3 regions of the Glutamicibacter sp. BW77 genome follow, and region 2 is predicted to be linked to each of the others. Evidence: riboswitches for the same ligand, from Rfam matches in the RefSeq annotation. Region 2 holds a riboswitch; each other region holds the start of a gene.
The links. A riboswitch is a leader RNA that binds a small molecule or an ion and turns the genes downstream of it on or off. The one in region 2 is predicted to bind thiamine pyrophosphate.

Region 1: linked by a shared signal. The riboswitch ahead of thiC (phosphomethylpyrimidine synthase ThiC) and the one ahead of thiM (hydroxyethylthiazole kinase) in region 2 are both predicted to bind thiamine pyrophosphate.
Region 3: linked by a shared signal. The riboswitch ahead of thiO (glycine oxidase ThiO) and the one ahead of thiM (hydroxyethylthiazole kinase) in region 2 are both predicted to bind thiamine pyrophosphate.

Annotation. Positions count from the first base shown of each region.
Region 1 covers NZ_NRGT01000082.1:20,109-28,144, reverse strand. The annotation lists gene CIK74_RS16705 (MarR family winged helix-turn-helix transcriptional regulator) at 1-412, opposite strand, end outside; gene CIK74_RS16700 (MFS transporter) at 506-1,954, shown strand; TPP riboswitch at 2,149-2,256, shown strand; gene thiC (phosphomethylpyrimidine synthase ThiC) at 2,254-3,996, shown strand; gene CIK74_RS16690 (SulP family inorganic anion transporter) at 5,029-6,534, shown strand; gene CIK74_RS16685 (GNAT family N-acetyltransferase) at 6,552-7,016, opposite strand; gene CIK74_RS16680 (MFS transporter) at 7,289-8,036, shown strand, end outside.
Region 2 covers NZ_NRGT01000077.1:58,026-66,061, reverse strand. The annotation lists gene CIK74_RS16100 (aldehyde dehydrogenase family protein) at 1-684, opposite strand, end outside; gene CIK74_RS16095 (hypothetical protein) at 770-2,299, shown strand; gene CIK74_RS16090 (GntR family transcriptional regulator) at 2,296-2,664, shown strand; TPP riboswitch at 2,700-2,794, shown strand; gene thiM (hydroxyethylthiazole kinase) at 2,784-3,578, shown strand; gene thiE (thiamine phosphate synthase) at 3,571-4,212, shown strand; gene thiD (bifunctional hydroxymethylpyrimidine kinase/phosphomethylpyrimidine kinase) at 4,209-5,645, shown strand; gene CIK74_RS16070 (solute carrier family 23 protein) at 5,675-6,946, shown strand; gene CIK74_RS16065 (sugar porter family MFS transporter) at 7,215-8,036, shown strand, end outside.
Region 3 covers NZ_NRGT01000060.1:26,341-34,376, reverse strand. The annotation lists gene CIK74_RS09645 (thiazole synthase) at 1-613, opposite strand, end outside; gene thiS (sulfur carrier protein ThiS) at 616-861, opposite strand; gene thiO (glycine oxidase ThiO) at 873-1,991, opposite strand; TPP riboswitch at 1,987-2,086, opposite strand; gene CIK74_RS09630 (GNAT family N-acetyltransferase) at 2,166-3,116, shown strand; gene CIK74_RS09625 (mechanosensitive ion channel) at 3,242-4,519, opposite strand; gene CIK74_RS09620 (OsmC family protein) at 4,840-5,283, opposite strand; gene CIK74_RS09615 (GNAT family N-acetyltransferase) at 5,288-5,791, opposite strand; gene CIK74_RS09610 (acetyl-CoA C-acetyltransferase) at 6,343-7,491, shown strand; gene CIK74_RS09605 (fatty acyl-CoA synthetase) at 7,527-8,036, shown strand, end outside.

The DNA.
Region 1 (8,036 bases), on a different contig from region 2:
CCTCGATTGACGCGTTGAACTTATGCAGAAGTTCTGCGAATTTGTTGACTTCTTCGGCCGGCCAATCCGAGGTAATGCGGTCGATTGCGCTGACCGAATGCTCGCGAACCTCCGTGAGCCGCTGCTGCCCCAGTTCGGTCAAGGCAAACTTTCGCGCAACACTGCCCGCCGGATCGAGGATTCGTTCGAGATAGCCGTCCCGCACAGCGGTGGTGGTTTGACGTTGCAGGGTCGAGGCGTCGAGGAGAAAAACCGTGCTCATTTCACCGATCGACATCGGCCCCTGGACTTCGATGCGGCTCATCAGCAGATAGACGCTGCGATCCAAGCCATCACCGCTTCGGCGCTGCGCGATGGTGTAGCGGCTGAGCAGCGTTTGCTCATACTCGATATCTGCTGTGCGGCGTTTCATGTACCTAATTCTCCACTTCTACTCATTCGATCATACCCGAACATGTATTATGAACATTTTATGTATCTTACACATTCATTCTGAGAGGCTCTCGTGTCCAAACCCACCTCTGCCGGGATTCCCGGCTCAGGTCTAGCCGTCGCCGTTCTCGCCTCCGCGGGCATCGCTTCGTCGATCACCCAGACCATGGTCACGCCGCTGATCCCACAGCTGCCCGGCATTTTTGATACCTCAGCCTCAAACACCGCGTGGATCATCACCGCCACGCTACTTGCAGCCGCGGTGGCAGTACCAATTTCCGGGCGCTTGGGCGACCTCTTTGGCAAACGGCGCATGCTGCTCATCCTGGCGCTGCCACTGATCCTCGGTTCCATCGTGTGCGCCATGGCCCCCACGGTGGAGGTCATGATCGTCGGCCGCGCACTGCAAGGCCTAGGCTCGGGCATTGTGCCACTGGGCATCGCCATGCTGCGTGACCTTGTCCCGAAGGAACGCCTGTCTTCGGCCATTGCCACGGCCAGCGCCACGCTGGGCGTCGGTGGCGCCATCGGCATGCCGATTTCCGCCGCCGTCATTGATTTCGCCAACTGGCGCGCCCTGTTCTACGGCAGCGCGGTAGTCACGCTGCTGGTAGTTGTCGCCATCTGGAAACTCATTCCTGCCCTGCCGGCCGGCGCCGCCGGACAGCGCTTCGACTGGCTGGGCGCCATTGGGCTGGGCATTGGCCTGATCTCGCTCATGCTTGCCGTCTCCAAGGGCTCCTCTTGGGGCTGGGCGGCACCGCTGACGCTGGGCCTGTTCGGAATGGCCGCCCTCACGCTGTTGCTCTGGGGCATTTGGGAAACACGGACCAAGGATCCGCTGGTTGACCTGCGCACCGCTGTTATTCCGCGCGTGCTGCTGACAAATATCGCCTCGATTTTCGTCGGCTTCGGAATGTACGCCAGCATGCTGGTCATGCCACAGATCCTGCAGCTGCCGTCGCAGACCGGCTATGGCTTGGGCCAGTCGATTCTCGCAGCCGGCCTCTGGATGGCTCCAGGCGGCCTGATGATGCTGGTGCTCTCCCCTGTCGGCGGGCGGCTTTCCGACGCACGAGGCCCGAAGTTCACGCTGGTACTTGGCGTTTCGGTCATCGCCGTCGGCTACTGCCTGACCCTGCTCGGCATGGGTAGCGCGTGGAGCCTGATGCTCACCAGCCTCGTCATCAACGGTGGTGTGGCTCTGGCCTACGGCGCCATGCCGGCGATCATCATGGGCGCAGTCCCCCGCAGCGAAACGGCTGCGGCCAATGGCTTTAACACGCTGATGCGTTCGCTGGGCACGACCACCGGCGCCGCGGTCATCGGCCTGGTGCTGGCCCAGATGACCACCGATTTCGGCGGAGCTTCACTACCGTCAGAATCCGGATTCCGCGCGGCGCTGATACTTGGAGCTGGCATTTCCGTGGTCGCGGCCATCTTGGCGGCCTGCATTCCCAGCGCCGCGAAGAAGAGGGCGATCGAAGTCGACGCGTCGCAGGAACTCAGCCTGAACAAGTAGTCACCCCGGCTCTTCGGAATTGCCGAGTTTATGCTCAGCTTTGACATAGAAACCCCGGGTAATGTCGTAGACACCTCCTTGAAGGTGCGAGTGATGATCGTAAGGCTCCCGTTGGATATTGCCCAACGGGAGCCTTTCACTTTAAAGTTTCTCGTCTTCCTTGCAAGTCCACGTTGCCAGTCGTGATACCTTGTTTGAGACCACACGGGTGCCCTCGCAGGGGCTGAGATCGGGCTAACGCCGTCCGCGACCGTTGAACCTGTCCGGGTAATGCCGGCGAAGGAAGTGAGTTTCCCACAGTGGAACAATTTGAACAGCACTCTGCCCACACCCTTGCCTACCGTGAGTCTGTGGGAATTTCGGTTCCTGTCACGCAGATCCAGCTGGCAGATGCCCCCAACGGCGAGCCGAACGAACCGCTGCAGGTGTACCGCACCAGCGGCCCGGGGAGCGACCCGACCACGGGGCTGAAACCATTTCGAGAGTCGTGGATTCGTGAGCGTGGAGATGTCGAGACCTATGCCGGGCGTGAGCGCAACTTGCACGATGATGGCAGATCCGCGGTCCGCCGCGGCACGGCGAGCGCCGAATGGGCCGGGCGCTCGGCACCACCGTTGCGTTCGGCACCCGGGACTCGGGTCACCCAGATGCACTACGCACGGCAAGGGGTCATCACCCCGGAAATGCGCTATGTGGCCCTGCGCGAAGAATGCGATGTCGAGCTGGTGCGCAGCGAGCTAGCGGCCGGCCGGGCAATCCTTCCGGTGAACATCAACCATCCGGAATCCGAACCGATGATCATCGGCAAGGCCTTCTTGGTAAAAATCAACGCGAACATCGGCAACTCGGCGGTGACCAGCTCGATCGCCGAGGAAGTCTCCAAACTCCAGTGGGCTACCAAATGGGGTGCCGACACGGTGATGGACCTTTCCACCGGCGACGATATCCACACCACCCGTGAATGGATCATCCGCAACTCGCCGGTTCCCATCGGCACCGTCCCGATCTACCAAGCACTAGAAAAGGTCAACGGCGAAGCGAACGAACTGACCTGGGAGATCTTCCGCGACACGGTCATCGAACAGTGCGAGCAGGGCGTGGACTACATGACCATTCATGCAGGTGTGCTGCTGCGCTACATCCCGCTGACCGCCAACCGGGTCACCGGAATGGTCTCCCGCGGCGGGTCGATTATGGCCGGTTGGTGCCTTGCGCATCATCAGGAGAATTTCCTTTACACCCACTTTGACGAACTCTGCGAGATTTTCTCTCGTTACGATGTCGCATTCTCCCTGGGCGACGGGCTGCGTCCAGGCTCCATTGCGGACGCGAATGATGCGGCCCAGTTCGCCGAGCTGGATACCTTGGCGGAGTTGACCAAGCGTGCCTGGAAATATGATGTTCAGGTGATGGTCGAAGGCCCCGGGCATATCCCTTTCCATCTGGTGCGCGAGAATGTGGAACGCCAGCAGGAGCTTTGCGACGGGGCGCCGTTTTACACGCTCGGCCCGCTGGTCACCGATATCGCTCCGGGATATGACCACATCACCAGCGCAATCGGCGCGACCGAAATCGCCCGCTATGGCACCGCGATGCTCTGCTACGTCACGCCCAAAGAGCACCTGGGCCTGCCCAACCGGGATGATGTGAAGACCGGGGTGATCACCTATAAGATTGCGGCGCACGCGGCGGATCTCGCCAAGGGCCACCCGGGCGCCACGGCGCGGGATGATGCGCTGAGCAAGGCGCGCTTCGAATTCCGCTGGAATGACCAGTTCTCCCTTTCACTGGACCCCGTTACGGCGCAGGAGTTCCACGACGAGACGTTGCCGGCGGAACCAGCGAAGACCGCGCACTTCTGCTCAATGTGTGGCCCGAAATTCTGCTCCATGCGGATCTCCCAAGACATTCGGGATGAATATGGATCCGCCGAGGCACAGGCTGCATTGGCCGGGATGGCTGAGAAAAGCCGGCAGTTCCTTGAAAGCGGTGGCAAGGTATATGTCGGGGAAGAGATACCTGTTGGACCCGGCACGCTCTAGAACCGGGAAACCCGAAGCGCAGCCAAAGTGCCTGCACAGAAAGCGCGCTTAGAGTTACAAGTACCTCATTGAAGGTGCGAGTGATGATCGTAAGGCTCCCGTTGGATTGTATCCAACGGGAGCTTTTCAATTTTGGCCGTTCAACCCACTGTGCGGCACGAGCCCGGCGGTTCCCACCCAAGGCCAGGACTCTGTCGACGAAATGATCGGCAAACTTTTCCGGTCGCTCCGGTGTCGATTGCCGAGCGGGCCGACAAGACCTTAGACTCAAAATTCCGCGCTTGCCCGAGAAGCTCCAATAGCCAACACCCAGATCATTTACTCGGTAGTTCTTTTTCTTTCGCCTCCAGATGGATCCTAGGTCCCGGCGCCAGGTAGTTCGACTGCAAGCTACCCGTTGCTTGAATACCGAGCCAAACCAAAGCTCCAGCATAGAGTCGTATCTTAGAGTGGAATTACCTCATTGAAGGTGCGAGTGATGATCGGGAGCATCCCGCCGGGCAACCGGCGGGATGCTCTTGTTAATCGGCAAGATAATCCTCGTCAGCGGGCCGATAGTTGATTGTCGGGTTATCTCGCGGAATTACTCAGCTCAAGCACAGAGTCGACTCTTAGTCTGGAGTTACCTCATTGAAGGTGCGAGTGATGATCGTTAGAATTCCCGCCGGCTTAGCCGGCGGGAATTCTTGGTTAAGCCGGGCGCCCTCGAGCGGCGAGGCATTTCGTAAGAAAACGGTGGTGGCAATTGGGCTCCGACCATGTCCCTCACGCCCACACCACGGTGCACACGAGCTTCCCGGGTTGAAAATCCCACACCGATCGCCAACAGAAATAAAACGTTGTCCACAGAGGCAGCGTAGTTCGGGGGTATTCACCGAGACCCTAAGCGAAGATTGTGTTTGGTGCTGCTCGCCTCGGACATGTAGTACGCATCATGCACGCGGCGCTGGCTGAGGCTTCGGCAAATGAGATAATTTTGTCAGATCCCCTCCGCATTTTCGATTCGGGGATGTCTAACTGAATGGAGCCCCTATGGCGACCGTGGCCACCGACCTGACCCCGCTAGAGCGCCAATCCGTATGGCGCACGCTGAAGTCTCCGAGGCTTCTGAAGACCGAGCTGCTCGCCGGGCTTGTGGTCTCCCTAGCTTTGATCCCGGAGGTAATCGCCTTCTCGATCATTGCCGGTGTGGACCCCCGAATCGGTATTTTCGCCTCGTTCACGATGTCGATCGTGATCGCTTTTACCGGTGGCCGTCCTGCAATGATTTCCGCGGCCGCCGGCGCGGTGGCCCTCGTGGTTGCTCCCCTGGTGCGAAGCCATGGGGTGGACCATCTGTTTGCCGCGGTCATTCTGGCCGGAATCTTTCAGGTCGTCCTCGCCCTGCTAGGTGTGGCGAAGCTGATGCGCTTCATCCCCAGACAGGTGATGCTCGGCTTCGTCAACGCCTTGGCCATTCTGATTTTTCTCTCACAGATGCCCGAGCTGACGGCAGTGCCGTGGGTCGTCTGCCCGCTGGTGCTGCTCGGTCTCGGCATAGTCTATTTCTTCCCTAAGATCACCAAGGCGGTTCCCGCCCCGCTGGTCGCGATCGTGGTGCTGACCCTGATCACCGTGTTCGCCAAGGTCACCGTGCCTACGGTGGGAGACAAGGGAGAGCTGCCCGATTCGCTGCCTTTCTTCATCATCCCGCAGGTTCCCTACACCATGGAGACCTTGAAGGTAATCGCGCCCTATGCGTTGGCAGTCGCATTCGTTGGCCTGCTGGAATCGCTGCTGACGGCCAAACTCGTAGATGACATCACCGACACCCCGTCAAGCAAGACCCGAGAATCGTGGGGCCAGGGGACCGCCAATATCGTGACCGGATTCTTTGGCGGAATCTGCGGCTGCGCCATGATCGGCCAAACCATGATCGGGGTGAAGGCCTCCGGCGGGCGTACCCGCATCTCCACCATGTTCGCCGGCGTATTCATGCTCTTGCTTGCAGTGCTCTTCGGCGACATCGTGGCGCAGATACCGATGGCGGCGCTCGTCGCGATCATGATTTTCGTGTCGTTCACGACATTCAATTGGCACAGCATCCGCCCGAGCACACTGAAGATGATGCCCAAGAGCGAAACCGCGGTCATGGTTGTCACCGTGGTTTTCACCGTGGCCACCAACAACCTGGCCATCGGTGTGGGCCTGGGCGTTCTCACCGCGGTGGTGCTCTTCGCCAACCGGGTGGCGCATTTCGTGACGGTCAAACGCAGCGTCACCGGGGTGGAAGACGGCCAAGCGGCCATCTACACCGTCGACGGCGAATTGTTCTTCGCTTCCTCCAACGACCTATACACCCAGTTCGACTACGCCGGTGATCCGCAACGAATCATCATCGACATGTCCGCCTCCCATCTGTGGGACGCCTCCACGATCGCAGCGCTGGATTCGGTGACGGATAAATACGAGAAGTACGGTAAGCAGGTTCAGGTACTGGGCCTCAACGAGGCAAGCCTGAGAATGCGCGAACGCTTGGGCGGGAAACTCGGCGCCTAAGGCGCGCAGCGCCCGATTCAGTCGAGCCGACGATGCATGAAGACGCTGTGCGGGTCCTCGGCATAGGAACCGAACGGTTCGCAAACGGTGAACCCGGCCGAGGCATATAGTTGGCGTGCCGGAATGAAATGATCGTGTGTTCCCGTCTCCAAATAGAGATCGCTGATGCCGGTCGCACGGGCGTGCCCGATCAAACGTTCCAGCATCGCTCGGCCTAAACCCCTGCCGCGGTGCGCCGCTGCGGTGCGCATGCTTTTCAACTCGGCTCTCGACTTGTCCAGGTTCCGCAACGCCCCCAAGGCTGCGATCTGGCCTCCGAGATAGCCGGCAAATATCGTCATGTGGTTTTCCCCGAGCTGTGTGCTGTTCAGCGCGTGGCGGCTTTCCGGCGGCGCGGTCGGGCTCATCTCACGCAAATGCTCAGAGATCGATAATTCCACGGCCGGATCGGAGGCGCTAACGTGCCTGAAGATGATTTCCATATTCATAGCCTTGCAACATCCGATGACAGCCTGATTTCCCGGATGTGACCTGCCGAATAATAATCTGCGCGAAGACAAGTGAGCCAACAAGTTCTGTTGCTACCTATCGGGCCCGCTGACATTGTCGGTAGTTGTCAGTATTCTTTTCACTACTACACACTGGCGCACCATATGAACATGGGACCCTTCCGATGACCGATGTACCTCCGGATCGTGAACTAGACTCGATCGCACCGAACCCAGGGGTTCCACGCGACGGGCAACGATCCTTCATGCATATCCTCGTCAACACGGCGGTAGCAAACCTCACCACGAGCTACTTGTGGTTTGCGCTGACGTTCTGGGTCTACCTCGAAACCGAAAACGTGATGGCCACCGGAATCATCGGCGGTACCTTTATGCTGCTGATTGCGCTGTTCTCCATGGTGTTCGGAACCATCGTGGACAACCACAAGAAGAAGTCGGTGTTCGTATTCTCTGCAGTGTTCACCGCGCTCATGTTCACTTTGGCAGCGTTGATCTACCTGTGGCTGCCCACCGAATCCATTCTGAATATCGGCGGCTGGCAATTCTGGTTGTTCTGCGGAGTCATTCTCATCGGCGCCGTGGTGGAGCAGATGCGTGGCATCGCCTTGTCGACCACCGTAACCCTGCTGATTCCCGTGGAACGCCACGCCAACGCCAATGGGCTGGTCGGTACGGTTCAGGGCATCGCTTTCATCGTCACCAGCGTGTTCAGCGGGTTGTCCATTGGCCTGCTGGGCATGGGGTGGACGCTCACCCTGGCGTTGGTCCTGGTCGTGGTGACGCTCATACATTTGCTGACGGTTTCGCTGCCCGAAGAAGCACCCGAGGTGGAACCGGGGCATACCAAGCGGACCGACCTCAAACTCGGATTCACCACCGTTCTGGCCATCCCTGGCCTGTTCGCCCTGATCATATTCTCCATGTTCAACAACTTCATCGGCGGGGTCTACATGGCGCTGATGGATCCCTACGGGCTGACGATCATGAGCGTAG
Region 2 (8,036 bases):
GGTCAGATGTGTCGCCGCGGCCTGCGCCACGATGCGGGCGACCTTTTCTCCGCCGGTGTAAAAAATGTGATCCCAGCGCGCTGCAAGGAGCTCCGTGGCGGTATCCACACCGCCCTCGACTACCGCATAAACCCGGGAATCCAGATACATCGGTAGGAGTTTGGCCAACACCCCGGAGGTAACCGGGGCGAGCTCGGAGGGTTTCAGTAGCGCGGCGTTACCAGCGGCGATGGCAGCAACTAACGGGGCGAGCATCAACTGCAGTGGATAGTTCCACGGCCCAATAATTAGTACTACGCCTAACGGGCGCGGCTCGACCTTTGCGATGGCCGGTTGCAGTGCGAGTGGCACCTTCACGCTAGTGGAGTCCATCCACTCTGCGAGGTGCTTCTGGGCATGGTCAATTTCCGCTCGGACCACGTCAATCTCGCTGAACTTTGCTTCCGTGGCCCCCTTCCCCAGATCCTGATTTAGCGCATCAACGAACTCCCCGGTACGTTCTGCCAGCATTTTTTCTAGGGCGCGTAGCTGCCCGGCGCGAAAACGCCGCGGGTGAGTGATGCGTGTGTCCGCGGAATGACGCAGATGTTCTAAGACCGCTGCAATACGCGAGGGATGTTCATCGACCGGTGGCGCAGAGTCGCCGACGGGATCGGGCAAAGGATTAGAGGTGAAGAGACCCATGGGTTGATGCTACTTCATTAGCTGCCAAGACCTTCCGTTTGTATCATGTAGTTGCTACATTAGTTTTCAGCCAACGAAGGAAATTATGGATCAGCTCTCCTCCGCCACATTCGGAATCGCAATCGGTGCCGCCTTGATCTACCTGTGGCTACGCTTAGTAGCCCAGCAAGACAATCGCCCGGCGCTCACCCGAGCACGCTCGCATTCCTTCTGGTGCGCGCTGATCGCTTTCTTCGTCTGCACTTCTGGCTCGGCCGGAGATCTCAAAAATACCGTCACAGGAACGGGCATTGGTGTCGCGGAGGTTATTGACGCCATCAACCCGGGCCTCTGGTTACTGCTGATCTACCTGCTGGGACTTTATTCGTGGCCGAAGTCGGTCACCGCCGTGCGTGCCGCCTCATTGGAACCTCGCTCGGTGTTCACCCCGTTGCCCCGGGCGCTGAGCCTGATTGCAGTGCTAGTATTTTTTGGCTCCGCAACCGCACTATTCTTCATCCGTGATGTCGCAGGATATCCGGCACAATTTGCCGTGGAGACCTTCGATTCCACGGGCGGCGGCGGGACTCTGCAAAGCGCTCAGGAAGGGTTGGCTGAGGCCGCAACACTCATCCCGTTATATTCTCTGAGCCTGGCTTCGTTAGGTCTTGCGCTGCTTATCGCCACGGCCTTGATTCTGTTCCGCAAACCATTGGGATCGCTGACTCCCCACGACAATCAGGTAATCCGTGCGGTCTGGCTGAATCGACTCTTACGCACCGCAATCCTTGGCTTCGCCACCGTGGGCGTGGCGGCACTGCAGTACAAGTCTTCCTGGTTACTCAACCTGTACCCCGAGGCAGATGATTATCGGATATGGCAGAACGTCGGAAATTTTGCGATGTTGCTCATTTTCATTCTTGTGGCCGCGTGGGCACCTCCCGCAAACTTTGTTAAGAATGCGGACACCGTGCCGAGCAGCGCATTTTCGCGCATGCGCGAAAATCTCTTCTCCCTAGGCTTCATCACCACCGCACTCAGCCTGGTGGGGATGGCCCTGATGCCATGGTCCAGGCAGGCCGAAATTAGCTTCGACACACGCCCCGGGGAGGATGCCCCACAGGTGATGCTGCTACTGGCCGGCTTTGTCGCCCTGTACCTCGCGTTAAACGCCGGGTACTTGGGATATGTGCACCACAGCTCCAAATCCGTTCACCACCAGGCACGAAATATCCGGAACCTTCCACGCTATGTATATATACTTGCCGGGATTTTGATCATCGTCAGTGGCTATCTACTGATCAACCCCCCATTAAAATATTTCTGGGGGCTGGTCAAAGTCGGTCCGACTTTTGCACTGCTCATGGTTCTCGCGGTCCTTGTGCTGACCGCCGGCTACATCTGGTGGGCTCGACGGGTGTCCCTACCCTGGCAGGTCAGTGCTGAGCAAGAAATTTGGTACCGTCGGGTGCTGGAATTTCGAGCGCTGCGTACCGGGACCGCTGCCATCTTAATGATGCCGGGCTGGGGCTATGCGCCAGCCCCGTACCTGTGGGCCGCTGCGGTAATCGTGTTTTGTTGCCCGGCGGTCATCTTCCTGGCTCGGCCAGCGGCGAAGGTACGTCAGCTGGTATGAGCCAACATATTTTTGTGGATCTGAATGCTGCATTGCCACCTTATGCGCAGATCCGCACGCAAATTTCTTCCCTCATTTCGCTCGGCGAGTTACCTACGGGCAGTAAGTTACCCACCGTGCGCGCGTTGGCAACCGATTTAGGAGTTGCTTCGGGAACCGTGGCGCGTGCCTATAAAGAACTTGAAGCTGCCGGGCTGGTGACCTCCCGCCGGCGTGCCGGAACCGTGGTTAACTCCGTGCCCGCTACGGAAGAGATTAGCAATGAGCTGATTGAAGCGGTGGATAAAGTGTGGCGCTTAGCCCGCGAACAAGGCATCGACGAACTGACGGTCAAAGCGCTCGTGCAACGCCGGACGCGAGGATGAACTTGATGTTCGAGCACTAACCTGAGTACGCTCGACCCAGTGACACGGGGTGTCGGATTCACCGACTGAGATGAGACCCGTCGAACCTGAACTAGTTCAAACTAGCGGAGGGATGTCGCATGACTCTAGTGACCGTTGCCCAAAAGTATCGGCAACAATCACCCTTGGTGTTTTGCCTGACCAACACTGTGGTCACAAGTTTCACCGCCAATGTACTACTAGCTTCCGGTGCGGCCCCGGCGATGACAAACCTTCCGGGAGAGGCCGGTCCTTTCGCAGCCGTAGCGTCCGCGGTATTGGTGAATCTAGGCACGCCGAGCACCGAACAACTACGCGCAATGGACGAAGCGGTGCGCGGTGCGACCAAAGCGGGAACACCTTGGGTATTGGATCCTGTGGCAGTGGGCGCCTTGCCGGTGCGCACCGAATTCGCCCGAAAGATCCTTGCCCAACACCCCACGCTAATCCGCGGCAATGCCTCAGAAATCCTCGCACTGGCTGGGTATCAGTCCACCGGGCGCGGAGTAGACGCGCAGGACACCGTATCCGCAGCGATCTCCGCAGGACGCGAACTGGCCCAGAATTACGGGAGCGTGGTGGCAATTTCTGGGGCAGCCGACGCGATTATTGATGCCACGCGCACCACCTTGGTGCATAGCAATGGCATCGGCCTGACCGGGATAACCGGGGGTGGGTGCGCGCTGGGCGCGGTGTGTGCCGGCATGCTGGCGATCACCGATGACCCGTTTGAAGCAACTATTGCAGCTCACGGCATGTATGGCCTGGCCGCCGAGAAGGCGTTGGCGCTCAGCCGCGGTCCGGGAAGTTTTGCCTCGGCTTTCCTCGACGAACTCTCATTATTCGCCCCGGAAGAACTGCTCAATCTGCGCCTTCAGGAGGCAAACCATGCGTGATCTCGGAATTTACCTCGTGGCCAACACCCAAAGCTGCCAGCCACGCAGCACCCTAGAAGTTATTGAGTCAGCGGTAGCCGCTGGAGTTCAATGGGTGCAGTTACGCGCCAAAGATGAAAGTGCTCGCGAATTTTTCGAACTGACTTGTGCCGCAGCACGGCTCACCGCCGGCAAGGCAGAATTACTGGTCAACGATCGGATCGACGTGTTTTTGGCAGCTCGCGCCGCCGGCGCCGCGGTCACAGGAATTCACATCGGCCAGAAGGATATTCCGGTTTCCTACGCCCGGAAGATCATTGGTGAGGGAATCATCGGTCTGAGTGCCTCCACCGATGAACAGCTTGCTCACGCCAATGACCAGGCGCAGTACCTAGATTATTTGGGGGTCGGCGCGATTCGCGCTACTCCCACGAAAAAAGACCATCCGACCCCAATAGGTTTAGCTGGTTTTGCCCGAGCCGCAGCACTGACCACACTGCCCTGCGTGGCAATCGGCTCGCTCACCGCAGCCGATGCGCCAGCATTACGAACCGGCGCGGCAGCCGGTATGGCCGTAGTGCGCGCCATCTGCTCCGCCGAGGATCCGCATTCGGCGAGCGCCGAACTGCTCAGTATTTGGGAGGCAGCCAAATGAGTCCAAACATTCTTTCCATCGCCGGGTCCGACCCATCCGGGGGTGCGGGGATCCAAGCAGATCTGAAGACCATCGGAGCCAATGGCGGATACGGCATGTGTGTGATTACCGCACTCACCGCGCAAAATACCCACGGCGTGGACGCAGTGCTGCCCATCGATGCGCAGTTCGTGGCTAAACAACTCACCTCGGTATCCCAGGACGTGCACATCGATGCGGTCAAGATCGGGATGCTGGCAAATTCGCAGATTGTCGCGGCGGTTGCTGCCTGGTTAGAAACGCTCAGTGCTCCGGTGGTATTGGATCCGGTAATGATCGCCACGAGCGGGGACCGGCTGCTGGAGACTGATTCGGCCTTGGACGCGTTGTTAACCCGGGCAGATGTGCTCACCCCGAATACCGCGGAACTTGCCGCGTTGCTCGGCGAGGAACAGGTCAGCAACTGGGAAGAATTGGTGGCACAGTCTGGACGTCTGGCTGCTAAATACTCGGTGCTGGTGGTGGCCAAAGGCGGGCATCTTCCCGGCGACAGGTGCCCCGATGCACTGGTTGGCCCCGAGGGGTTGATCGCCAGTTTTGATAGTCAACGGCTGTCCACAAAAAACACCCACGGTACCGGTTGTACGCTATCTAGCGCACTGGCCACACAGTATGCGCTGCTCGGCGACTGGGCCGCCGCACTGGGAGCAGCCAAAAACTACCTTCATGCGGCGATTGCCGCGGCCGATGAGCTCAAGGTGGGCAGTGGACACGGCCCGGTGAATCACTTCGCCGCGCTACTGCCGCCAGTGTACAGCGACCCGATGGCCCAGTGGTGGCGAGACATTGGTCAGCTGCGAGAAGGCATCGATGAGCTGCAGTTTATTATCGAGCTCTCCGCGGGAACCTTGGAACGCGAGAGATTCGAATATTATCTGGCCCAAGATGCCCTCTATCTGCAGCGTTACGCGCAGGTGCTCACGCAAGCCAGCACGCTAGCCCCGCAGATCGAGGCGCAGCGGTTCTGGGCTAAGGGCGCGCAGGGGATCTTGGAAGGTGAATTGCAGCTGCACCGCAGTGAATTGCGTAATTTATCTCCCGAACCGAGCGACACCACGCTGAACTACGTCAACCATCTGAGCTCCTGCGCGGGAAACTATGCGGAACTGATCGCCGCGATCCTGCCGTGTTATTGGATCTATCAGGACATCGGCAACCGGCTGAGCGCCGCAAACCATCCCGGTCACCGTTATGAGAGCTGGCTATCCACCTATAGTTCGGTCGAATTTGATGAGGCCACCGCGCAGGCGATCAACATGGTGACCGAAGCCTGGCAGCTTGCCGACCCGGCCACCCGGAGCAGAATGTGGGATGCGTTCAGGCGTTCGGCCGAACATGAGCTGTCATTCTTCGCGCAGTCTCATGCCCAGGGCGTAGACTTCTCTACGGCCTAAACGCGGGGCTACGAATTCTGGAGGAACGCATGAAGTGGAGCATTCACGGCAACGGGAAGACCATCACCGAAGGTGAGGTTGTTGCCCCGGATGAGCGGCTGCATTGGCCGCAGACCATTTCCATCGGAGTCCAGCACATTCTGGCGATGTTTGGCGCTAGCATTTTGGTGCCAACATTGACCGGTTTCCCGGTCACTACGACCTTGCTGTTTACCGGTGTCGCGACCATCATCTTCTTGCTGATGACCAAGAATAAGGTGCCCAGCTATTTGGGTTCCTCTTTTGCGCTCATTGCCCCGGTGACTGCCTCTACCGTCGGTGACGATTTCTCTGCGGCGCTGGGCGGCATCGTGATGACCGGCGCAGCGCTGTTTATCGTCGGGTTGATCGTGGCCAAGACCGGTACTCGCTGGATTCATGCGCTCATGCCCCCGGTGGTCATGGGTACCATCGTCGCGCTGATCGGCCTGAACCTGGCTAGCGCTACCCTCGCGCCGATGCGCGATTTCCCCGCCACTACCTTCTTGACGGTGCTCGCGGTGGTGCTGTCCACCGTTGCGTTTAAAGGTTTGCTGGGCCGCTTGTCTATTTTGGTGGGCCTGGTTATCGGGTACTTAATTGCGTTGGTTCAGGGCCAGGTGGATTTCACCCCGGTAGGTCAGGCAGCTTGGCTGGGCCTGCCCGCATTCCACACTCCGAGTTTCGACTTTAATGTGGCACTGATGTTCCTACCGGCGGTCTTCGTATTGATTGCGGAGAACATCGGTCACGTGCGCACCGTGGGTCTGATGACCGGCAAGGATTTATCGAAGTTTAACGGCCGCGCCTTGATGGCCGACGGCATCGGCACCGTGGTGGCAGGCGTTGGTGGCGGTTCCGCGACGACTACCTATGCGGAAAACATCGGCGTCATGGCTGCCTCGCGGGTATATTCCACCGCCGCTTATTGGGTGGCCGCAATTGCGGCCATGGCGTTGGCCTTCTTGCCGAAGTTCGGCGCACTGATCAATACCGTTCCGGTGGGAGTCATCGGCGGACTGGGGATCGTGCTGTACGGCATGATCGGTATCGTTGGTGCCCGCTTGTGGATCGAGGCGAAGGTTGATTTTGGTAACCCGATCAACTTGATGACCGCCGGCACCGGCCTGATCATTGCGATCGCAGTGACCCAAGACTTAGTCTTTGGCCAGTTCCAGATGGGTGGTATCGCGCTGGGTACGATCGCTACCCTGGTCGTTTTCCATCTGATGGCTACCGTGGCAAAACTTCGCGGAACCGACCTGACACAGGTTGATGCGTAGCTTTTGAACCGATCAACGGACCGGCATTGTGACGATGTTCACAGTGCCGGTTTTTGTTTAATCTTCAACCCGTCACGGATCACTGCTGGCGCTTCAGAATTTCGCATGAACCCGGGGTTGGTTTGCGTCGATTCCGCAGAGCCCAAAATCAAATTGTAAGGATTCTTTCCTATTTATGACGAGCGTCGCATTCCACGGCGGCCATCTCTGATGAAAAAGCCCCAAAGGGTATTTGCGACGGAGCCCAATGGCGATAGCATGAATCCTTGTGACTGCGACTACATCTGACGGAAAGATCTCCGCGCGACTCATTTTCATAGCCCTCGGTGCCGCCCTTGGCGGCTTTGTTTTCGGCTATGACTCTTCAATTGTTAACGGCACCGTGGACGCTGTCGAACACGAGTTTGGACTCAACGCCGTGACCATTGGTTTCACCGTGTCCTGCGCCCTGCTCGGCGCGGCCATCGGTGCGTGGATCGCCGGCATGGTCTCCGAACGCGTCGGCCGCGTTCGCACCATGGTGATCGCCTCGGCGATGCTCCTGGTTTCCGCACTGGGTTGCGGACTGTGCTTCAGCGAGGTTGACCTGATCGTCTGGCGCATCGTCGGCGGCATCGGCGTCGGCTTCGCCTCGGTGATCGCCCCGGCCTACATTGCCGAGGTCTCCCCGGCACAGCACCGCGGACGCTTAGGATCCATGCAGCAGATGGCCATCGTATTGGGCATCTTTGTGGCCTTCCTGGTCAGCGCACTGCTGGTATTCGTCATGGGATCGGCGGACGCTATCGGATGGTTCGGCCTGGCCGCGTGGCGCTGGATGTACCTGTCCTTGGCAATCCCGGCAATCATTTACGGGGTACTAGCCCTGCGCCTGCCAGAATCCCCGCGCTACCTTGTCGAACGCGGACGCTACGTTGAGGCCGCTACCGTGCTGACCCGCGATATGGGCATGGTTCCCGGGGCTGCCACCGAAGCCAAAATCGAGGAAATCCGCAACACCGTGCACGTTGAACGCCGTCAGGTGTTCAAGGACCTGCTCGGCCGTTTCGGTTTCCACCCACTGGTCTGGGTAGGCATCCTGCTCTCCGTG
Region 3 (8,036 bases), on a different contig from region 2:
CCAGCTCCATGGCTTTGGCCGCATCCGAGGCGGTACCTACCCCGGCATCTAAGATGACCGGCACCGAGGCTCGGGCGGTAATAGTGGAAATATTATGTGGATTAAGGATCCCTAAGCCCGAACCGATCGGGGCACCAGCTGGCATCACCGCCGCTACACCCAACTGCTCTAATCTCATAGCCATGACCGGATCGTCATTGGTGTAGGCGAAAACCTGGAATCCGTCATTAACTAGTTCCTCGGCAGCGGTAAATAGTTCAATTGGGTCCGGAAGCAGCGTATGTTCGTCGGCGATGACTTCAAGTTTGATCCAGTTTGTTTCCAGAGCTTCACGCGCCAGCTGGGCGGTGAGTATCGCATCCCGCGCGGTGAAACAACCGGCGGTGTTCGGCAGTGGGCGCACAGAATTGCGAGCTAAAAGTTCGTACACCGAACCACAGCCAGCAGCGGCGAAGTGCCTGATCGAAACCGTAGTCAGCTCCGTACCTGAGACACGGAGCGCTTGTTCTAAAATATCCAGCGAGGTCGCTCCCCCGGTGCCAAGAATGAGTCGAGAAGCGAACCCTACCCCGGCAACTTCAAATCCATCGTTGTCCATCGTAAGTTTTTCCATCTTCAGCCTCCCTGCGCTGCGGTGACTAGTTCTACTCGCTGGCCAGGCTGCAACGAAAAATCATTCCACCCACTGCGTGGCACCACCGCAGAGTCCACCGCGACCGCAATGCCCAGACGTGATCCATCGCTGGCTCTGCCTTCGTCGGTGATTCGTTTTCCGGTATGTGTGGCGATCAGTTCACGCACTGTGCTGTTGGCGGGCATGGTGGTGGGTGTGGAGTTGAGGAAAAGTTCTATTTGTTGCATGTTTTTGTCTCCTAGAAGGTGCTGGTTTGCAGGTGGACTTCGCCAAATCTTTCCGGCGAGACTGCGGCGAGTAGATGCGCGTCTTGTGGGTCATCGAGCAGCAACCCGGCGCCGACCCGTGCTCCGAATGGGGCTAGCAGCACCCCGTGTCGCGAGTAGCCGGTTGACAGGACGAGCCCGGCATCCAGCCGGCCAATCAGCGGCCTGTCGTCCGGGGTGGTGGGACGCGCACGGACGATTGCTTCATTCAGCGTGGTATCCACGATGCCCGGCACAAGCCTGCGCGCATTGTCCAACAACGCATGTAGTTGTCCCACGTTGACCTGCTCTTGTCCGTCTTCCCTGCTTGACGCACCCAGGACCAAACTTCCGTCGGCGCGTGGGACCAGATAGACCGGTTCACGGTGCACAATCCCGCGAACAGTTCGCTTGATCAAGGGGAATCGTGTTGAGCCTTGCAACCGTAAGATATCGCCATAGACCGGGCGTAGCGCGAGGTTTGATACGCCCGGAATTTGCCCCAGACCGGCGGCCAGAAGCACTTGGTCTGCAGGGATTCGCAGCCCGCTGGAGGTGATCACACCGCAGGTTTTTGACCCGTGACTCAGGAGCCCCACCACGGTCTCGTGCACGATGGAGGATTCAAAGTAGCTGATCAGAATCTTCAGCAAAGACCGTGGGTCCAATTGTTGATCTGCGGCGCAGTATATGGCGCCAGCAATGTTTGTCGCCAGCGCAGGTTCAAGTTTGCGTGCGGCGCTCGGCATAAGTCTTTCAGCGCTGAACCCTAAAGAATCTTGTAGCCGCTTTAATTCCAACAGCGCATCCATATCCGCCAGTTCGGCGGCGATCACCAAAGTCGAATTTTCAACGTAAGCAGCGCGCTGGCCGGTGGCCTGAAAAATTCGATCAATAAATTCGGGGTAGGCCTTGGCCGAACAGGACATCAGCCTGTGAAGTTGGTCCTGGCCCCAGGTGGTTTCGGCAGTTGGCGCGAGCATCCCGGCGGCCGCATGGCTTGCACCTAAACCGGGAGCCGGATCAATGATCGTGACTTCAACACCGCGAGCGCGAAGTTCGAAAGCTGTGGCGAGACCGATAATTCCGGCGCCGACAATGACAGTGTGCACGAAGGCAATTCCTTCCTACGGCGGCATGACCCGCATCAGGTGTAGCGGTCGGCACAAAGCCCTCTCAGCCCTTAAGGGCTCCCGCGGAGTACTTGGATTATAAGCATGTCAGGGCTCACAATTACTAACTTCATGACTTCACAGCCATAGCTGTCCTGTGTTTTACTCGTTGCCATGCCCGAATTTTCTGTCCCGGGAGATTTATCTCCTGATCACTTGGTAGCCGCAAAGATCATTGACGGTGAAAAGCAATTGCTAACTCAGCGCATTCGCCACAATCAGCAGGAGCTCAAACGGCTACTTCATGAAGACTTCGAGGAAGTTGGAGCCTCCGGCAGAAACTACGATCGCAGCCAAATCATCAAACTGCTCATGGCTGAACCAGTAGACCAATCACCTACGTTCCAATTGCTCGAGCCGCGTATCCAACAGCTCAGTGAGACTCTGGTGTTACTACGCTGGAAAACCGGCGCGGACACCCCGAGCCAGCGCACCTCGCTGTGGATCCATTCGGCCCATGGTTGGCAGTTGCTCTTCCACCAAGGAACCAAGCTGCCCAAGTTCCCCGCCGATGTCGCGACCTCACCTTATGTCGCGTCAGAGGCTCAAGCTTTTGTTCGTCCGTTGCGTCCTAGCGATGCACCCCAAGTTCTTGAGGCTTTTTGTTCCCACCCCGACATGGCGCGGCAAGGTGAGGTTAAAAACCTTGTCGAGGCAGAGAACTACATTCAGCAGCTACTAAAAAATCCTGACCAACAAGTACCACTAGCGATAGTTCAAGGTACCGGATTAGTCGGTCTAGTCTCTGCGAGTATTGACTCCGGAAATCGCAACGCCTGGGTCTGGTATTGGATGCATGCGGCGCATCGCGGTAGCGGATTAGCTAGCCGCGCACTGGCTGCTTTGGCTGACGAGCTTTTTACCGCCCATCAGATACACCGTTTGGAGTTGGGCCTGCGGGTGAATAATCCTGCATCTAAAAAGGTCGCCGAGCGTTGTGGTTTTGTGCTCGAAGGCCGGGAACGGGACAAGTTCTTAATCAACGGCGAGCGTATCGATGTTCTAAATTATGCTCGGTTGATCACCGACCAAGCACCACCCATCACCGCGCTGGCTTTGCACTGAGGTACGGAAGGATCAATAGTCCAAATCAGACTCGAAAATGCTGGACGTCGCGGCCCATTTTTGGGCAGTAAAAAGGTGGAACCGAGCAATCGGTCCCACCTTTTTGATGCGTCAAGCCCTAAGTATTAGAACTCGTCTGGTGTTGTCGGAGGCGTGGTTGGTGACGGACGAGTTGGAGTCGTCGGTGCCGGACGAGTTGGCACGGTACCGGTGCTAGCCGGTTCGTCCAACTTGTTCAGATCGATCTTCTCCAAGGTACGTGCCGCCGCATCGCGTCCACCCAGTCCGAAGGCTAGGGCTGCTGCTAGTGCCGCACCAATCACGATGGCACCGAAGGCCATGTTGATGATCGAGTCGGCCAGGCCCATGTACTTCAGGCCCATCGCCACGAACAGTGCGATGGCGGTGTAGCGGACAATCTTCGAAGCCGTAGTATCACCCATCAGTCGACGGATGACGTTAGCCAAGACGAAGCCAATCGCGATGATCACTGCGCCGAAGACGACCTTGCCGCCCAGCTCCAGCACCTCGTTGAGGATATTGGTGATTGCCGGGAAATTCAGCATGCTTGCTGCCATCACAGCGAAGAACAGGATAATTGCGATCTTCACGATGGTAGCGAGGATGCCTGATGCGCTCTGGCTTTCAGGGACGACTCCCCAACCGGCCACAACGCGGTCAGTACCGACACCACGAAGCGTGGATTCGATCAGTTTGCCTACGAACTTAGCAATTAGGAAGCCCACTGCCAGAAGAATCAGCGCCATGATGACCTGTGGAATGGCAGTCAGGACGATCTGCAGCATTTCCTGCGCAGGTACCGAAATAGCGGCGATACCAAGAACCTGAAGTGCAGAAATCGAGACAACCAACAGGATCAGTGCAAACACGATGTTGGCGATGACATCAACGATGGTCCGCTGGGTGCGAATTGAAGTTTCCGGATCAACCTCTTCGGCATCTCCGGGGGTAACCTTTCGGACCAAAGCGCTGAAATCAACAGTGCCCAGACCGGTCTGGATCAGCTGCTTGATGACGTTAGCGATCACGTAGCCGATGATGAAGATGAATGCTGCACCGATGAGGTTCGGCAAGAAGCCCATGACTCCGCCGAGCAAATCTTGAACCGGAGAGAGCACCTCGGTCAGCGCGAAGACCTGGAGAATTGCAACCAGGCCAAAGAGCCAGACAATCAGACCAGCAACTTTACCCAGGGAGTCGCCGATTTGCTTTCCATCGGTGCCTTGTTTTTGGAGGAACTTGATCTTGGTGACGAGTTTGGAGACAGCCCATTTAACAACTTTTGCTATCAACCAAGTAATGATGAGAATTACTAGCGCGATGGCTATTTTTTGTAGCATCGACGCCCAGTCAATGTTTCCTAATACGTTCTGAGATTGCATTACTGCTCCTTCAACGTGGGGATGTTTTAGACCCTACGACGAGGATTTTTTGCTGACTAGGGCAAACTAGCGACAAGGGGTGGGTAACTCGAAGAATTTCACGTATTCCACCTTCGGATTCAGAAGTAAAAGCAGTAAGATTCTACGCTTTCGATAACCTTCTTCGCTTATAACCTACGAATCCAGTGATACTTAAAATTATTTCCAGATCCTAAAACAAGTGACCAATATGTGAGTTCCCTGTATAGATAAAAGTAAAAACCCGCCATGAGCAATGCTGAGCTATGGCGGGTCAAAAAATTCATTTAGTGCAGGTAAAACTAACTTTTGGCTATCTCACTGGTGACCTTGGCGCCCAGTTCGACCGTGCGGGAAACGGTGCAATATTTATCATGTGACAGCTTGACGATACGTTCGACCATACCTGCAGCCTTACGCCCCTCTTCGGTGTCCGGGAATTTGAGATCAAACCCGAGACGGATGTCCTCCATCCGGCTGGCGCCATCCTCAGTGAGCTTGTCACCCGATGCTGTCACCTCAAATTTCTCTGGCTCGCTTCTCCGAGTCGTGGCAACGTCAACATCGATACTCGAACATCCGGCGATGGCCGCCAAGAGAAGTTCAACCGGGGTCAGCAGCCCCTCGGCCTGTCCGAACTCAATACTCGAACCGGTTTCGGCACTCGTGGCCTTATACGTACGTGATGCGGTCCGCACTACACTGACTTCACGGACTTCACGGACTTCGCGACTATTTTCACTCATAGTGTTATCGTCGCATGGCCTTGGCGCCGACACTGGCATGACGCAGTAAAATATTCGCCGCGGGTTCGGTGCTCAACTCTTCCTCTGCAGATAGTTCAAATCCACAGCTGCGGAAGAAATCGATTCCTGCGGCATTCTGCGCACTGACTACCATCTGTACATTCGTTTGTTTCGAATGGGCGAATGCCGCCAAGGCTCTGCCTACGCCAATGTGGCGGTGTTCGTGGTGAACCCACAATAATTCGACCCGCTCATCTCCCATGGCCATAAATCCGACGATTTGTGTCCCGAGCTGAGCAACATACACCAGAGCACGTTGTGCATAAACGGTTTCGAGTGTGGAGGCCACCGAATTCAGATCATTAACTGAGAGAAAATCTCGCCGCCCCTCAACCGAGGAGCGCCAGACATCTAATAGTTCCGGCACTTCTTCAACCCCGGACCAGGGACGGATCATCAACAATCCATCCGCCGAACTCGGCGATTGTTCGCCAGGCTTAGAACTCACTGAATTTTCCTCCTTCAACAGTTCCAAGGCACTTCCTACTGCATCGTAACCTAGTGCTTTGACTACTCTCACATCAACTATAAAAATAGGCTCCACGCTAATAGGTGACCCACCGCAGTATTTGCCGCACTACCCTAGTCGCTGGAATAAGCCATCCACGCGTTACATCATCCGCAGTCTCCGGCGCCAACGCAGGCGAAGCGGGTTCCGCAAACATTTCCACTTCCGGGTCACGAATGATTGGTTCGCAATTGACCTGCTCAGTTTTCTGACCTGAGGCCGTCTGCCTCGAAAAGAACCGATTAATAATGCCCACGATCAGGCTTACACGCGCTACGTAGGACCCGTTAGGTCCATGGCGGTATTAGTCACTCACCTAGACCATGCGTAGCTTTCGCCCCCAGCGCACACCAAACACACGCTGTGAGCTAGACAACATTGGCGGTCTTGGGCATTCTTATTTCATACCCAGTGTTTTTGTAAACTGACGTTTTCACAACTGAAAACACGAACAATGCCGTGCGCCGGTGCACTATTTTGGAGGATCACCCATGTCCGAGGCTTACATTATTGACGCACTCCGTACCCCAGTAGGACGCCGTGGCAAAGCGCTTTCGCAGGTTCATCCCTTGGATCTCGCTGCCACCCCACTAGCCGAACTGGTACGCCGGAACAATATCGATTCGGAGCAGTATGACGAGATCATCCTAGGATGCATCGATCAAGTTGGTCCGCAAGCAATGGACATTGCCCGGAGTGCTTGGTTAGCTGCGGGGTTATCCGAGCAGGTCCCTGGTACCACCGTAGAGCGTCAATGTGGTTCGGGTCAGCAAGCAGTGTCCTACGCCGCTCAAGCTGTCATGAGTGGCACCAGCGACCTAGTTATCGCCGGCGGTGTGCAATCGATGTCGAGCATTCCGTTGTCTTACTCCAACGTGGCCGCGAAAGACTTCGGTTTCCCGGACCCGTTCACCGGGTCAAAGCTGTGGTCACAGCGTTATGGAAGCCAAGAGATTTCGCAATTTCGCGGTGTGGAGATGATGGTTGACCGTTGGGGACTGTCCCGGGAAAGCCTCGAAGACTTCGCCGAAACCTCACATCAACGCGCTCTTCATGCCCAGCGTAAAGGATATTTCGACCGAGAAATCCTGCCGGTGGCGGGCTTAGGAATCGATGAGGGGCCCCGAGAAGTGGACCGCGCAAAAATGGCTTCGCTTGCCCCAATCGTTACTGGTGGCCAGCACACAGCTGCAACAGCTTCGCAAATGTCTGATGGTGCGGCCATGTCGCTGATCGCCTCCGAAGCGGCGGTAAAACGTTATGGGCTCAAGCCCCGAGCGCGGATCCATCACGTTTCGGCGCGAGCCGACGATCCGGTCATGATGCTTTCGGCCCCCATTCGAGCCACCGAGCATGCTTTGGCGCGCACCGGGATGAGTTTGCAAGATATGGATCGCATCGAAATTAATGAGGCTTTTGCCGGGGTCGTCCTCGCGTGGCAACACGAGACCCAAGCAAATATGGACAAGGTCAACGTCAATGGTGGAGCTATCGCCCTCGGACACCCGATCGGCGCCACCGGAGCCCGCTTGTTGACGTCATTGCTGCATGAGCTTGAACGCAGTGACACCAGATGGGGGCTGCAAACCATGTGTGAGGGTGGCGGGCAAGCAAACGTCACCATCATCGAACGGCTCTAAAACCCCATGCCTGCAATTTTTCAGGAGTACAGCTTATGAACCATGTCATGCCGCCGTCCACCAGCAACACCATCGGAGCCCTATTACGACGGAGCACCGCACGCAACCCCGAGGCGATAGCGCTGCTCTTCGAGGACCGGTGCTGGACGTACCGGGAGTTTGAGACAGCCGTGCACCGGGTGGCGCGCCGGCTCATGGACACCGATTTGCCGGCAGGCTCCCGGGTTGCCGTCTACGGCGCAAACTCCGACGCTTACGCAATCCTTTTCTTTGCCTGTGCCCTCACCGGACTAGTGCATGTGCCGGTGAATTTTGCGCTGAAGGGCGATGAACTGAGCTACCTGCTCGAAGATTCCGGCGCGGTGCTGGTGATCGCCGACGAACAGCGCGCCTCGCTGGTGAACCAGGTCAGGGAGCAGGGCCAAGTACCGACCGTGAAGCATCTTTGGGCGCTCCTTCCCACAGCAGAGCATAACGATTCCATTCTGGATACCGCTATGGATCCAAACGCTCCGGTAGCGATTATGCAAAATGACCACGTGGCT